DNA from 3 places in the Micromonospora sp. NPDC050397 genome. Region 3 is predicted to be linked to each of the others. Evidence: riboswitches for the same ligand, from Rfam matches in the RefSeq annotation. Region 3 holds a riboswitch; each other region holds the start of a gene.

Region 1 (3,399 bases), on a different contig from region 3:
TTAGCGGCGGCACCGACAACCACCTGGTGCTGATCGACGTGCACCCGTTCGGCCTCACCGGCCGCCAAGCCGAGCAGGCCCTGCTCGCCAGTGGTGTGGTCACCAACCGCAACGCGATCCCTCAGGACCCGAACGGCGCCTGGTACACCTCGGGCATCCGTATCGGCACCCCGGCCCTGACCAGCCGGGGCCTCGGCGCCGCCGAGATGGATCAGATCGCCGATCTGATCCACACCGTGCTGAGCAGTACCACCCCGAGCGCAGGATCCAAGGCGAAGTACCAGATCGATCCCGTCGTGGCAGACCAGGTGAGCAAGCAGGCGGCGGATCTGTTGGCCCCGTTCCCGCTCTATCCCGGCGTCGACCTCGGCTGAGGACGACAGACCCGGGTGGCACCTCTCAGAAAGGGCTGCCACCCGGGTCGCCGTGCTGGCTACACGGTAGATGCTGTTTAGCTGCCGTATCGCAGGGAGATGGTGTCACCGAGGCTGATGGTGGCCCCCCTGGTAGCCGCAGCTGCCGCTCCCGCGTCGACGCTGAGTTTCCAGGTCGATGCGCCGCTGTTGGTGACACCGTTGATCGAGGTGACGGTTCCGGTACCGGAGGTCGGTGCCCGGCTGGTGACACAGCCGGTCGGGGTGGCCGCGGTGGTGGCGGCGTCGAGTACCGCGCCGAGGGTGGTGGTGGACCCGGTCGGGGTGACGCTGACCGAGCAGACGTTCGGGCTGCCGGTGCCGGTGTCGATGACCAGAGCCAGGGTGCTGGTCTGCCCGCTGGTGAAGGTGGTGGTGCCGACCCATTGCGGCGCTCCGGCGGTGACCGGGACCGGGGGTGTCGCGGTGAAGCCGCCGCCGGAGATGGCACGGACGGCGTCGATGGACGCGTACGGCTGTGGGGCGGTGTCGGACGGCAGGTAGCGGAACCCGCCGCCCGGGGTGAACTGCTGCGCGCGCAGGAAGTCGATGGGTGTCCTGCCGGCCGGGGTGGTGAAGTCGATGCCCTGGCTGGGGATGCCGCAGGCGTTGAGCCCGGAGACGGCCCAGCCGTTGGAGTTGGTGTTGGCCCCGAACATGGAGTTGAACGCGCCGGAGGCGTTGATCAGTTTGCTCTTGAGGAAGTTCTTGCCGGCCTGGACGGCGCTGTCGGTGTTGGCGACGCCGCTGGCGCAGAGCGCGGCCATGGTCGCCCCGGTCATGTCGATGTCACTCGGCGCGGCGAGTTGGGCCGGATTTCCGGCGGCCTGGCTGAAATTCCAGCCGCCGTCGGTGTGCTGGTTGGCGCGGACGACGGTGACCGAGGCGTTGAGCAGGCTTTGCGGCACCCGCGGCGCTCCGGCTTGGGTCTTGCCGCCGGCGAGGGCGAGCAGGGCGAAGACGGTGCCGTTGAAGTTCGCGGGTGGGCCGTAGTAACCGGGTGCGCTGGGCTGCCAGTAGGAGGCGATCTTTGCGATCAGGTTCTGACCGGACGATACTCGTGCCGGGTCGATGCCGGCGGCGTACGCGTTCAACGCTGCTCGCTCGTAGTCGGTGACGACCGGGGAGGCGCCGGGCCAGGACGGTGCGGAGAGTTGGTTGCGGTAGACCGTCCGCGCGTTCTTGGTGACGTCGTCTCCGGGGGCGATGTCGACGGCGGCCGTACCGGCGGCGGCGAAGGCGCTGAAGGCCCACTCGTTGGACAGGCCGCTGCTGGCGAAGCTTCCGTCGGCGGCCTGCAACGTCTTGAGGTAGGCGACGCCGTTGGTGCGCGAGGTGGCGATCTGTGCCGGGGTGGAGGTGGCATGGGCGGTGGTAGGGGTGATCAGGACGGCGATCGCCGCACAGGCAAGCCCGGCGGTGACGGTGCGGCGGGTTCGGATCGGCCGGGTTGCGGCTCGGTCGGGGACGGTGCGGTCCATGGGTGGGACTCCTTCGGTCGGGAACCGACGAGTCGCCCCGATCCGCGTGTCCGTTCGGCGCCGCGGGCAAGGCGGTCGCCGGCCGCTGCGCGTGGTCGGGATCCGCTGTGGTGCGTCTCCACGTAGGCATTCGGGCTTGAACCGGTTGGTACCGTTTCTTACCGTTGCGCGTCAGCCCCGGATTCGCACCGGGTTCCCCCACGTGGTGATGCGGCGACGCTAGCGCACTCGCCGGGTTGCCGTCAGTAGTGACGGTGCCCACCTGATCGGACATTCGCCCCAACGTTGACTGCGGTAACGGGGTGTGGTCAGATGACCTCGTTTCACTTGGTTCAGCAGTCAGGGGAAGCCGGTCAAAATCCGGCGCTGGCCCGCAACCGTAGGTCCACTGTCGTGGACGAGTCGGAATACCTGCGCTGAATCCGTACCAGCACAAGCGCCGTCGAGGTCCGCGGCGCGGGATCAGCGCTCCCTGGCTCGGCCAGGCGTGCTCGGCTTCCGCGTTCGGGCCACCGCCCAGGGGAGGCCGCATGAGCACCACCTGCCACCGTCCGAAGCCGAGGCCCGGTCATGCGCAGCGCTGACTACCACAGTGCCGTGGCCGCCGCCCCTTCCCGCTCTGCTCCCGGTCGGCGACGTCTCACAACCGTACTGCTCGCCGCCACCTCCGCTGTCGCGGTCGCCGGTGCGATCACCCTGATCCCGCTCGCCGTCCCGGCGGTGGCCGACCCGATCGAGGCGTGCACCGCCAGCAGCGGCGCGGTCGTCGCGGTCGACTTCGGCCACTGGGACGGACCGGTGGTGCGCGGCTGCGATGCCACCCCGACCACCGGAATGGACCTGCTCCACGAGGCCGGTTTCACCACGACCGGCACCGTCCACGACGGCCCTGGATTCATCTGCCGGATCGGTACCGCCGGATTCAACAGCGGTACCGAATACCCCACACCGGCCGACGAAGCCTGCCAACTCACCCCACTTCCCACCGCGTACTGGTCATACTGGCTCGCCCCGGCCGGACAGGACCACTGGACCTACAGCCCCCTCGGCGCGCTGAGCCAACGGCCGCAGCCGGGACAGGTCGAGGCGTGGGTGTTCGGTGGCACGGACATCGGCGGCACCACGGGGCAACCAACGTTCACTCCCGCATCGGTTCGGGCGACGAACCCCGGCCGGACCACACCCGGCACTCCGAGCGCCAGCTCGACACCGTCACCGACACCCTCCACCCCCGCAGGTGTCGCGGTGGCCCGGGGAGCCGAATACCTGGTGGAGCAGCTCGTCGACGGTAATCACATCTACAACGAGGCCTGGGGCACCATCGACTTCGCCCTCACCGCGAAGGTCGGCATCGCCCTCGCCGCTTCCGAGAGCCACGACCCCACCCTGACCGCGATCGTCGACTACCTGGCCGGCAGGGCCGCCGAGTACGCCTATCCCGGTGGGGTCGGCTCACCACCAAACTCCGGCGCTGTGGCGAACCTCGCCCTGCTCGCCGAGATCAC
Region 2 (3,399 bases), on a different contig from region 3:
TCGGAGTCGCGCGAGGTGTCGACGAAGAGTTCACCCGGCGGCGGGCCCCAGTGCCGTTCCATTCCCTCGCGCAGCTCGGCCGGGAGGGTGTCGTACCAGGCCCGGTAGCGGCTGGCCGGGATTCGGATCGGGTTGCCCTCGAGCTGTTCCTCGGTGAGCCAGTTGAGATCCTGGCCACCGGCGGCGATCAGCCCGTGCACCAGGGCGTCGCCGTCACCGGCCGAGACACCTGGGAAGGCGTCCGGTCCGTCGGCGGGGCCGATGTCGTACCCCTGCTCGCGCATGGCGGTGAGCAGCCGGACCACGCTGGCCGGGGTGTCGAGGCCGACCGCGTTGCCGATCCGGGCGTGCTTGGTCGGGTACGCCGACAACATCAGCACGATCCGGCGCTCGGCCGGCGGGGTGTGCCGCAGCAGACCGTGCCGGACCGCGATACCGGCGACCCGGGCGGACCGCTCCGGGTCGGCGACGTACACGGTCAGCCCGTCGGCGTCGATCTCCTTGAACGAGAACGGCACGGTGATGATCCGGCCGTCGAACTCCGGGATGGCGACCTGGGTGGCGGTGTCGAGCGGGGAGAGCCCGTCGTCGTTCTCCGCCCAGACCGCGCGGCTGCTGGTCAGGCAGAGCCCCTGAAGGATCGGCACGTCCAGCGCGGCGAGCGCGCCGACGTCCCAGGCCTCGTCGTCGCCACCCGCACCGACCTCGGCCGGGCGGGTGCCACCGGCCGCGAGCACCGTCACGACCAGTGCGTCCGCCTCGCCGAGCGTCTCCAGCAGGGCGGGCGCGGGGCTGCGCAGCGAGGCGCAGTAGACCGGCAGCGGCCGACCGCCCGCGTCCTCGATCGCGGAGCAGAGCGTCTCCACGAAGGCGGTGTTGCCGGCCACGTGGTGGGCCCGGTAGTAGAGCACCGCGATCACCGGGCCGTCGGTGTGGCGTGACTCGCGCTCCAGCCGGCCCCACTCGGGTGTCGGCACCGGCGGCGCGAAGCCGTAACCGGTGAGCAGGACCGTGTCAGAGAGGAACCGGTGCAACTCGGTCAGGTTCGCCGGGCCGCCGTGCGCGAGGTAGGTGTGCGCCTGGGCGGCCACCCCGGCGGGCACCGTCGAATGGCCCATCAGCTCCGCGTCGGGGGCCTGCTCACCACCGAGCAGTACGACCGGCAGCGCCCCGGCCAGCAGCGCGTCGAGCCCTTCCTCCCAGGCCCGGTAGCCGCCGAGGATGCGTACCAGCACCAGGTCGACGCCGTCGAGCAGGGCGGGCAGCTCCTCGACCGAGGTGCGGGCCGGGTTGGCCAGCCGGAACTCGGCGCCACTGGCCCGGGCGCTGAGCAGGTCGGTGTCCGAGGTGGAGAGGAGCAGGATCATCGGGCACCGCACAGGGCGTGGCGAGACATGATGGTTCCTCCCTCGGGGTCCGCGCCCCGGGTTCGTCGGTTGCGGCCCGGTGCCGTCCCCGGTCGGGGGCGTACCGTGCCGCGCGGTGACCCGGAGTCTCCTGGCTCCCGGATCGTCGCTCGCCCCGGTCTTCCCGCCCGTGTGGGCCGTGACCGTGTCGGGGTCCGCTCCCCGGTAACAGTGGCGGGACCGCGCCGGGATCACACCGGCTTCCTCCACCTGTCGCCGCGTTCAGCGGCTCCCACTCTCACGAGTCCGACCCCGGTTCGTCAAGCCGCTCCCGGCCGGGCTGCTGGTGGGCCGTAGTATCCGCCGGGTGTGGTCACCACGAGGGCGGTCGGCACCGGACGCCTGTCCGGGGGCGCTGCGCGTACATGCCGCCGCCGACGGCAACCTGGCCCGGGTACGGGTGCCCGGTGGGCGCCTGCACCGCCGGCAGCTCGCCGTGCTCGGCGCGGCCACCGCTGACCTGGGTGACGGCGGACTGGAGCTGACCTCGCGGGGCAACGTCCAGCTCCGGGGCCTGGCGCCCGGTGCCGAACGGGAGTTGGCCGCCCGGCTCTGGGAGGCGGGCCTGCTCCCCTCCGAGACCCACGAGCGGGTACGCAACGTCATCGCCTCCACCCTCAGCGGCCGGACCGCCGGCGGCCGACTCGATGTCCGCCCGCTGGTCGACGAGCTGGACGAGGGGCTCTGCGCCGACCCGGCGCTGGCCGACCTGCCCGGCCGGTTCCTGTTCACCGTCGACGACGGCCGGGGCGACGTGACCGGCTTCGGCGCGGACGTGGGGCTGGTCGCCGTACCGACCGGTGGGCTGGCCGTGCTGCTCTCCGGCACCGACACCGGGGTACGCGTACCGCCGAGCGCCGCCGCCGGGGTCGCCCTGCTCGCCGCGCACGCCTTCCTCGCCGAGTACGCCGACCAGGGCGGCGGCGCGTGGCGGCTGACCGAACTAGACGACGGCGTACGGCGGGTGACCGCACGGTTGCGAGCCGCCCTCGACCCGGCGACGCTCCTGCCGCCGGGTGAGCCGGTCAGCACGACCACACCGACCCGTCCGGCGGTCGGTCGGGTCTCCCAGGTCGACGGGCGGGTGGCGCTGGTCCTGACGGTGCCGCTGGGTCGACTCACCGGGGCACAGGTCGCCGCACTCGAAACCGCGTCCGCCGACGGCTCCGGCGAGATCAACATCACTCCTTGGCGCACCGTCGTCGTGCCCGATCTGGGCACCGGAGAGGCTGGGCGCCGGTTGGCCGCGCTGACCGCCGAGGGTCTGGTGGCCGAGGCCACCGCCGGCTGGGTCGGGGTGACCGGCTGTGCCGGCCGTCCTGGGTGCGCGAAGGCGCTCGCCGACGTACGGACCGACGCGGGTCGGGTGCACGCGGCGGCGGGTCCGGAAGGCTCGGGCCTGCCGGTGCACTGGGTCGGCTGCGAACGGCGCTGCGGCCGACCGACGGACCGGCATGTCGAGGTGCTGGCCACCGACGAGGGTTACCAGGTCAGCCTGGACGGTCGATCGCGTTCGCGGTTGATGACGCTGGACGAGACCGCTGCCGCGATCGCGGCGGCACGGAGGGGTACGTGATCGACTACGTCCGCGACGGCGCGGAGATCTACCGCCGGTCGTTCGCCACGATCCGCGCCGAGGCGGACCTGACGGGCCTGCCCGCCGACGTCGCCACGGTGGTCGTACGCATGATCCACGCCTGCGGCATGGTCGACCTGCCGGCCGACATCGGCTACTCCCCCGACGTGGTCTCGGCCGCGCGCGCCGCGCTGCGCGGCGGTGCCCCGATCCTCTGCGACGCGGAGATGGTCGCCTCCGGCGTCACCCGCAGCCGGCTCCCCGCCGACAACGAGGTGATCTGCACGCTGCGCGACCCCTCGGTGCCCGACCTCGCCGCCGCGCTCGGCACCACCCGCAGCGCCGCCGCCCTGGACCTCTGGGGCGACCGGCTCGACGGTGCCGTGGTCGCCATCGGCAACGCGCCGACGGCCCTGT
Region 3 (3,399 bases):
GGCCGGCTCCTTCGACGGCTGATTCAGACAACTCCATTCGCGTTTCCCGGGCGGCCCCGTCCAGCGATGACAGGTCGGGGCCGCCTCGCCAGGTCCGGCACCGGTTGCCGCCGGTCGTTGCCGGTCGGTCGCCGCGAGCCACGCACGGATCGGTGCGAAATTCACCCCCGTGACGCTTTTCTCGGCCGCCCGCTCACCGTTGCGGATGACCAGGCAAAACGATGCTTGCCGACCGGTGTGACGCAGGCAACGCGGGGATGGCTGTCGCGACGACCCGTCGGCAGAGCAGCCTTACCGACGTGACGGACGAAATCGCAGGTACCACATCCTTCAGTGACGTCGACGGGGCCGGGAACGAGCTCCAGACGAGCATGGTCGACTACCTCGAACGCATCGCCGCCTATCCGTCCATCCGGCAGGTGCGCGAGGTGGCCCGTGCCGCGCTGGACGCCTGGCCGGGTCAGCGACTGCTCGACGCGGGGGCCGGGGCGGGCGAGGTGGCCCGCGAACTCGCGAGGCTGGTCGGACCGGAGGGCGAGGTGGTCGCGGTCGACCGGTCGGAGTTCTTCGTGACGGCGGCGACCAGGCGGCACGACGGCAGCCGGGTCGAGTACCTCGTCGGAGACGTCACCGCGCTCGACCTGGCCGACGAGAGCTTCGACGGCGTACGGAGCGAGCGGGTGATGCAGCACCTCGCCGAGCCCGACCGCGCGGTGGCGGAGCTGGTACGCGTGCTGCGCCCCGGCGGACGACTGTGTCTGATCGACACGGACTGGGAGAGTCTTCTGCTGGACGGGATAGCGCCCGAGCTGATCGAGCGCATCCGGGGGAAGTTCTTCCAGTACGTCGCCACCCCCGAACAGCCGGACAAGTTCCGGATGGGCCGTACGCTGCGCCGCAGGCTGCTGGCGGCCGGACTCGACGAGGTGCGCGCCGAACCGATCACTGTCGCGGTGACCGACTTCGCGGAGGCCAACGCCATCGCCCCGATCTTCGACCGGGACGCGATCCGCAGGCTCGGGGCGGATCCGGCGCTGCTCGGCGCGGAATGGTTCGAAGCCGTCGACGCCTCGGTCGCCCGGGGTGACTTCCTCCTCGCGATCACGATTTGGGTGGTCAGCGGGGTCAAGCCGCTCGGTTGACGGCGCTACCCGGCCTCCGCGTCGAGAACCGGGTCAGCGGGCGGTCCACCGGTCGTGGTGGACCGCCTCGGAGAGTGGCCGTCGCCGACGCCAGCCGTGCCGCTCCAGGTCGGGGACCTGTTCGAGGTGGCTGACCGGGCCGAGGCAGAGCCAGGCCACCGGGCGGACCGTCGCCGGGATGCCCAGCAGGTCCCGCAGGAACTCCTCCCGGTAGAACGAGACCCAGCCGAGGCCGAGTCGCTCGGCGGTCGCGGCCAGCCAGAGGTTCTGGATCGCCAGGCAGACCGAGTAGAGGCCGGCGTCGGCGATCGAGTGACGCCCGAGCACCGCCGGGCCACCCCGCTCCGGGTCGTACGTGACCACCACCGACAGCGTCGACTCACGTACGCCGTCGATCTTGATCCGGGCGAACCGTGCCGCGGCCTCGCCGTCGAGGGTGGCCGCGAAACTCTCGCGCTCCCGCTCGACGTGCCGGTGGAACCGCTGACGCAGGTCGGGGTCGCGAACGAGGAGGAAATCCCAGGGCTGGGAGAGTCCGACGCTCGGCGCGGCGTGTGCCGCGGCCAGCACCCGGTGCAGCACCTCGTTCGGGATCGGGGCGCCGGTGAACTCGGCGCGCACGTCCCGACGGCGGTGGATGACCTGGTACAGCGCGGCGGCAAGATCCGTCCCGCCGATCGGGTCGGGTTCGGTTACCGGCACGGGTTGGGTGACGGGTTCGGTGTCCAAGGCAGGCTCCCGCTGCGCTCGTGCCCCGAAACGGGGCTCGTGACGCGAGGCCGGTCTTCGGACTCCCGGATCAGCGCTGGTCACCCGCCTTCCCAGCCCTCGTGGGCCAGTGGCCGCGTCTCGTACGCGTGGGTGGCAGCTCCCCGGTCACCGCGGCGGGCCCGTGCCGGATTCGCACCGGCTTCCCGATTCTCCCCGCGACCGCGGGGCACCTCGCAACGTTTGTGCCACCCGGGACCATAGCGGAGTCGTTCGCCCCGGCGTCACCGAGCCGTTCGCGACGTCACCCGCGTCACCTTCTTGTCGCCGCTCGCCGATCTTTGCGCTGGTCGGGCGCTCTCGCCCGTACGGTGGGTGTTCGGGGAAGGGCTCGGGGGGTGCGATGGCGACGGTGGCGGTGACCCGACTGGTGGAGGCGTCGGCCGACGAGTTGTGGCGGGTCTTCACCGACCTTCCGGGCCGAGACGGCTGGCTCTCCACCGTCACCGGGATCGAGGTGCTGACCCCGGGACCGGTCCGGCCCGGCACGACCTGGCGGGAGGGGCACCGGCTACCGGACGGGACCGGGCTGGTCGAGGAGTTCCGGGTGGAGGAGATGGTCGCGCCGCACCGGTTGACGGTCACCTCCGCCGGAGCGGGCGTCGACTACCGGACCGCGTACAGCTTCACGCCGGTCGACGGTCGGCGATGTCGGCGGGGCGGCTGGACGGCGGTCAGCGTGGTGCAGGAGGGCGTGGTCACCACGCCGTCCGGGCGGCTGATCGCGCTGCTCTTCGGCGGGCTGGCGGCCCGTACGGTCGAGAACGTGCTCCGCCGCGACCTGGCCGATCTCGCCGCCGCCGTCGGGGTGACCGGGCCGGGCCGTCGGGGTGACCCCGCCGCTGCCGCCTGACCTGCCAGGCGCCGGCCCGGACCGGATGGATAGGGTGCCGGCGGAGGTGCTGGATGCGATCCCGGAGCGGGGGAGTGGCTCGGCGTCGGCCGATCGTCGTCGCGATCGCGGCGTTGCTGGCCGTCGCGGCAGTCGCCGTGGTCGTCCACCGGGTGCTCGCCCCGGCGGAGGTGCTCACCACCGCCCGTACCGGATATCCGGCCCCGGTCAACGCGGCGACCGGTGTGGTCGGCACGCTCGCCTCCGCCCCGCTGATCGTGGACGGCCGGCTGCGGGTCTACGCCACCACCCGCCAGGTCCGCGCCGACCTGCCGGTGGACGCCCGGACCCGGCGTACGCCGTACTGGTCGTACCGGCGGTGGCCGGCCGAACTGATCGGCGTCGTGGCCAGCGGCACCACCGTGGTCAGCCGCTGGTCGGACGGGAACCTGGTCGCTCTCGACGCGCGTACGGGCCGGATCGTGTGGCGGGTCGACGGTCCACCGCCCGGACACGGGTACAACGGACGACGCACCGGAGCCAGCACCAACTACACCCCCGCCGGTCTCATCCCGGCGACCGGTCGGAGCGGCCGGGCGGTGCTGGTGGTGATCGGCGGCTCGGGAGTGCGTGGTCTGGACCTGGCCGACGGGCGGG

The links. Region 3 has a riboswitch for cobalamin ahead of bluB (5,6-dimethylbenzimidazole synthase). Riboswitches for the same ligand answer to the same signal wherever they lie in the genome.
Region 1: linked by a shared signal. The riboswitch ahead of ACI2K4_RS29065 (prenyltransferase/squalene oxidase repeat-containing protein) and the one ahead of bluB (5,6-dimethylbenzimidazole synthase) in region 3 are both predicted to bind cobalamin.
Region 2: linked by a shared signal. The riboswitch ahead of cobN (cobaltochelatase subunit CobN) and the one ahead of bluB (5,6-dimethylbenzimidazole synthase) in region 3 are both predicted to bind cobalamin.

Annotation. Positions count from the first base shown of each region.
Region 1 covers NZ_JBJDPS010000013.1:13,365-16,763, forward strand. The annotation lists gene ACI2K4_RS29060 (glycine hydroxymethyltransferase) at 1-374, shown strand, start outside; gene ACI2K4_RS29065 (prenyltransferase/squalene oxidase repeat-containing protein) at 452-1,894, opposite strand; cobalamin riboswitch at 1,998-2,131, opposite strand; cobalamin riboswitch at 2,196-2,328, shown strand; gene ACI2K4_RS29070 (prenyltransferase/squalene oxidase repeat-containing protein) at 2,465-3,399, shown strand, end outside.
Region 2 covers NZ_JBJDPS010000007.1:267,739-271,137, reverse strand. The annotation lists gene cobN (cobaltochelatase subunit CobN) at 1-1,367, opposite strand, end outside; cobalamin riboswitch at 1,491-1,613, opposite strand; gene cobG (precorrin-3B synthase) at 1,714-2,982, shown strand; gene ACI2K4_RS24325 (precorrin-8X methylmutase) at 2,979-3,399, shown strand, end outside.
Region 3 covers NZ_JBJDPS010000021.1:67,287-70,685, reverse strand. The annotation lists gene ACI2K4_RS33735 (DUF397 domain-containing protein) at 1-22, shown strand, start outside; gene ACI2K4_RS33730 (methyltransferase domain-containing protein) at 300-1,142, shown strand; gene bluB (5,6-dimethylbenzimidazole synthase) at 1,176-1,793, opposite strand; cobalamin riboswitch at 1,902-2,102, opposite strand; gene ACI2K4_RS33720 (SRPBCC family protein) at 2,254-2,763, shown strand; gene ACI2K4_RS33715 (PQQ-binding-like beta-propeller repeat protein) at 2,817-3,399, shown strand, end outside.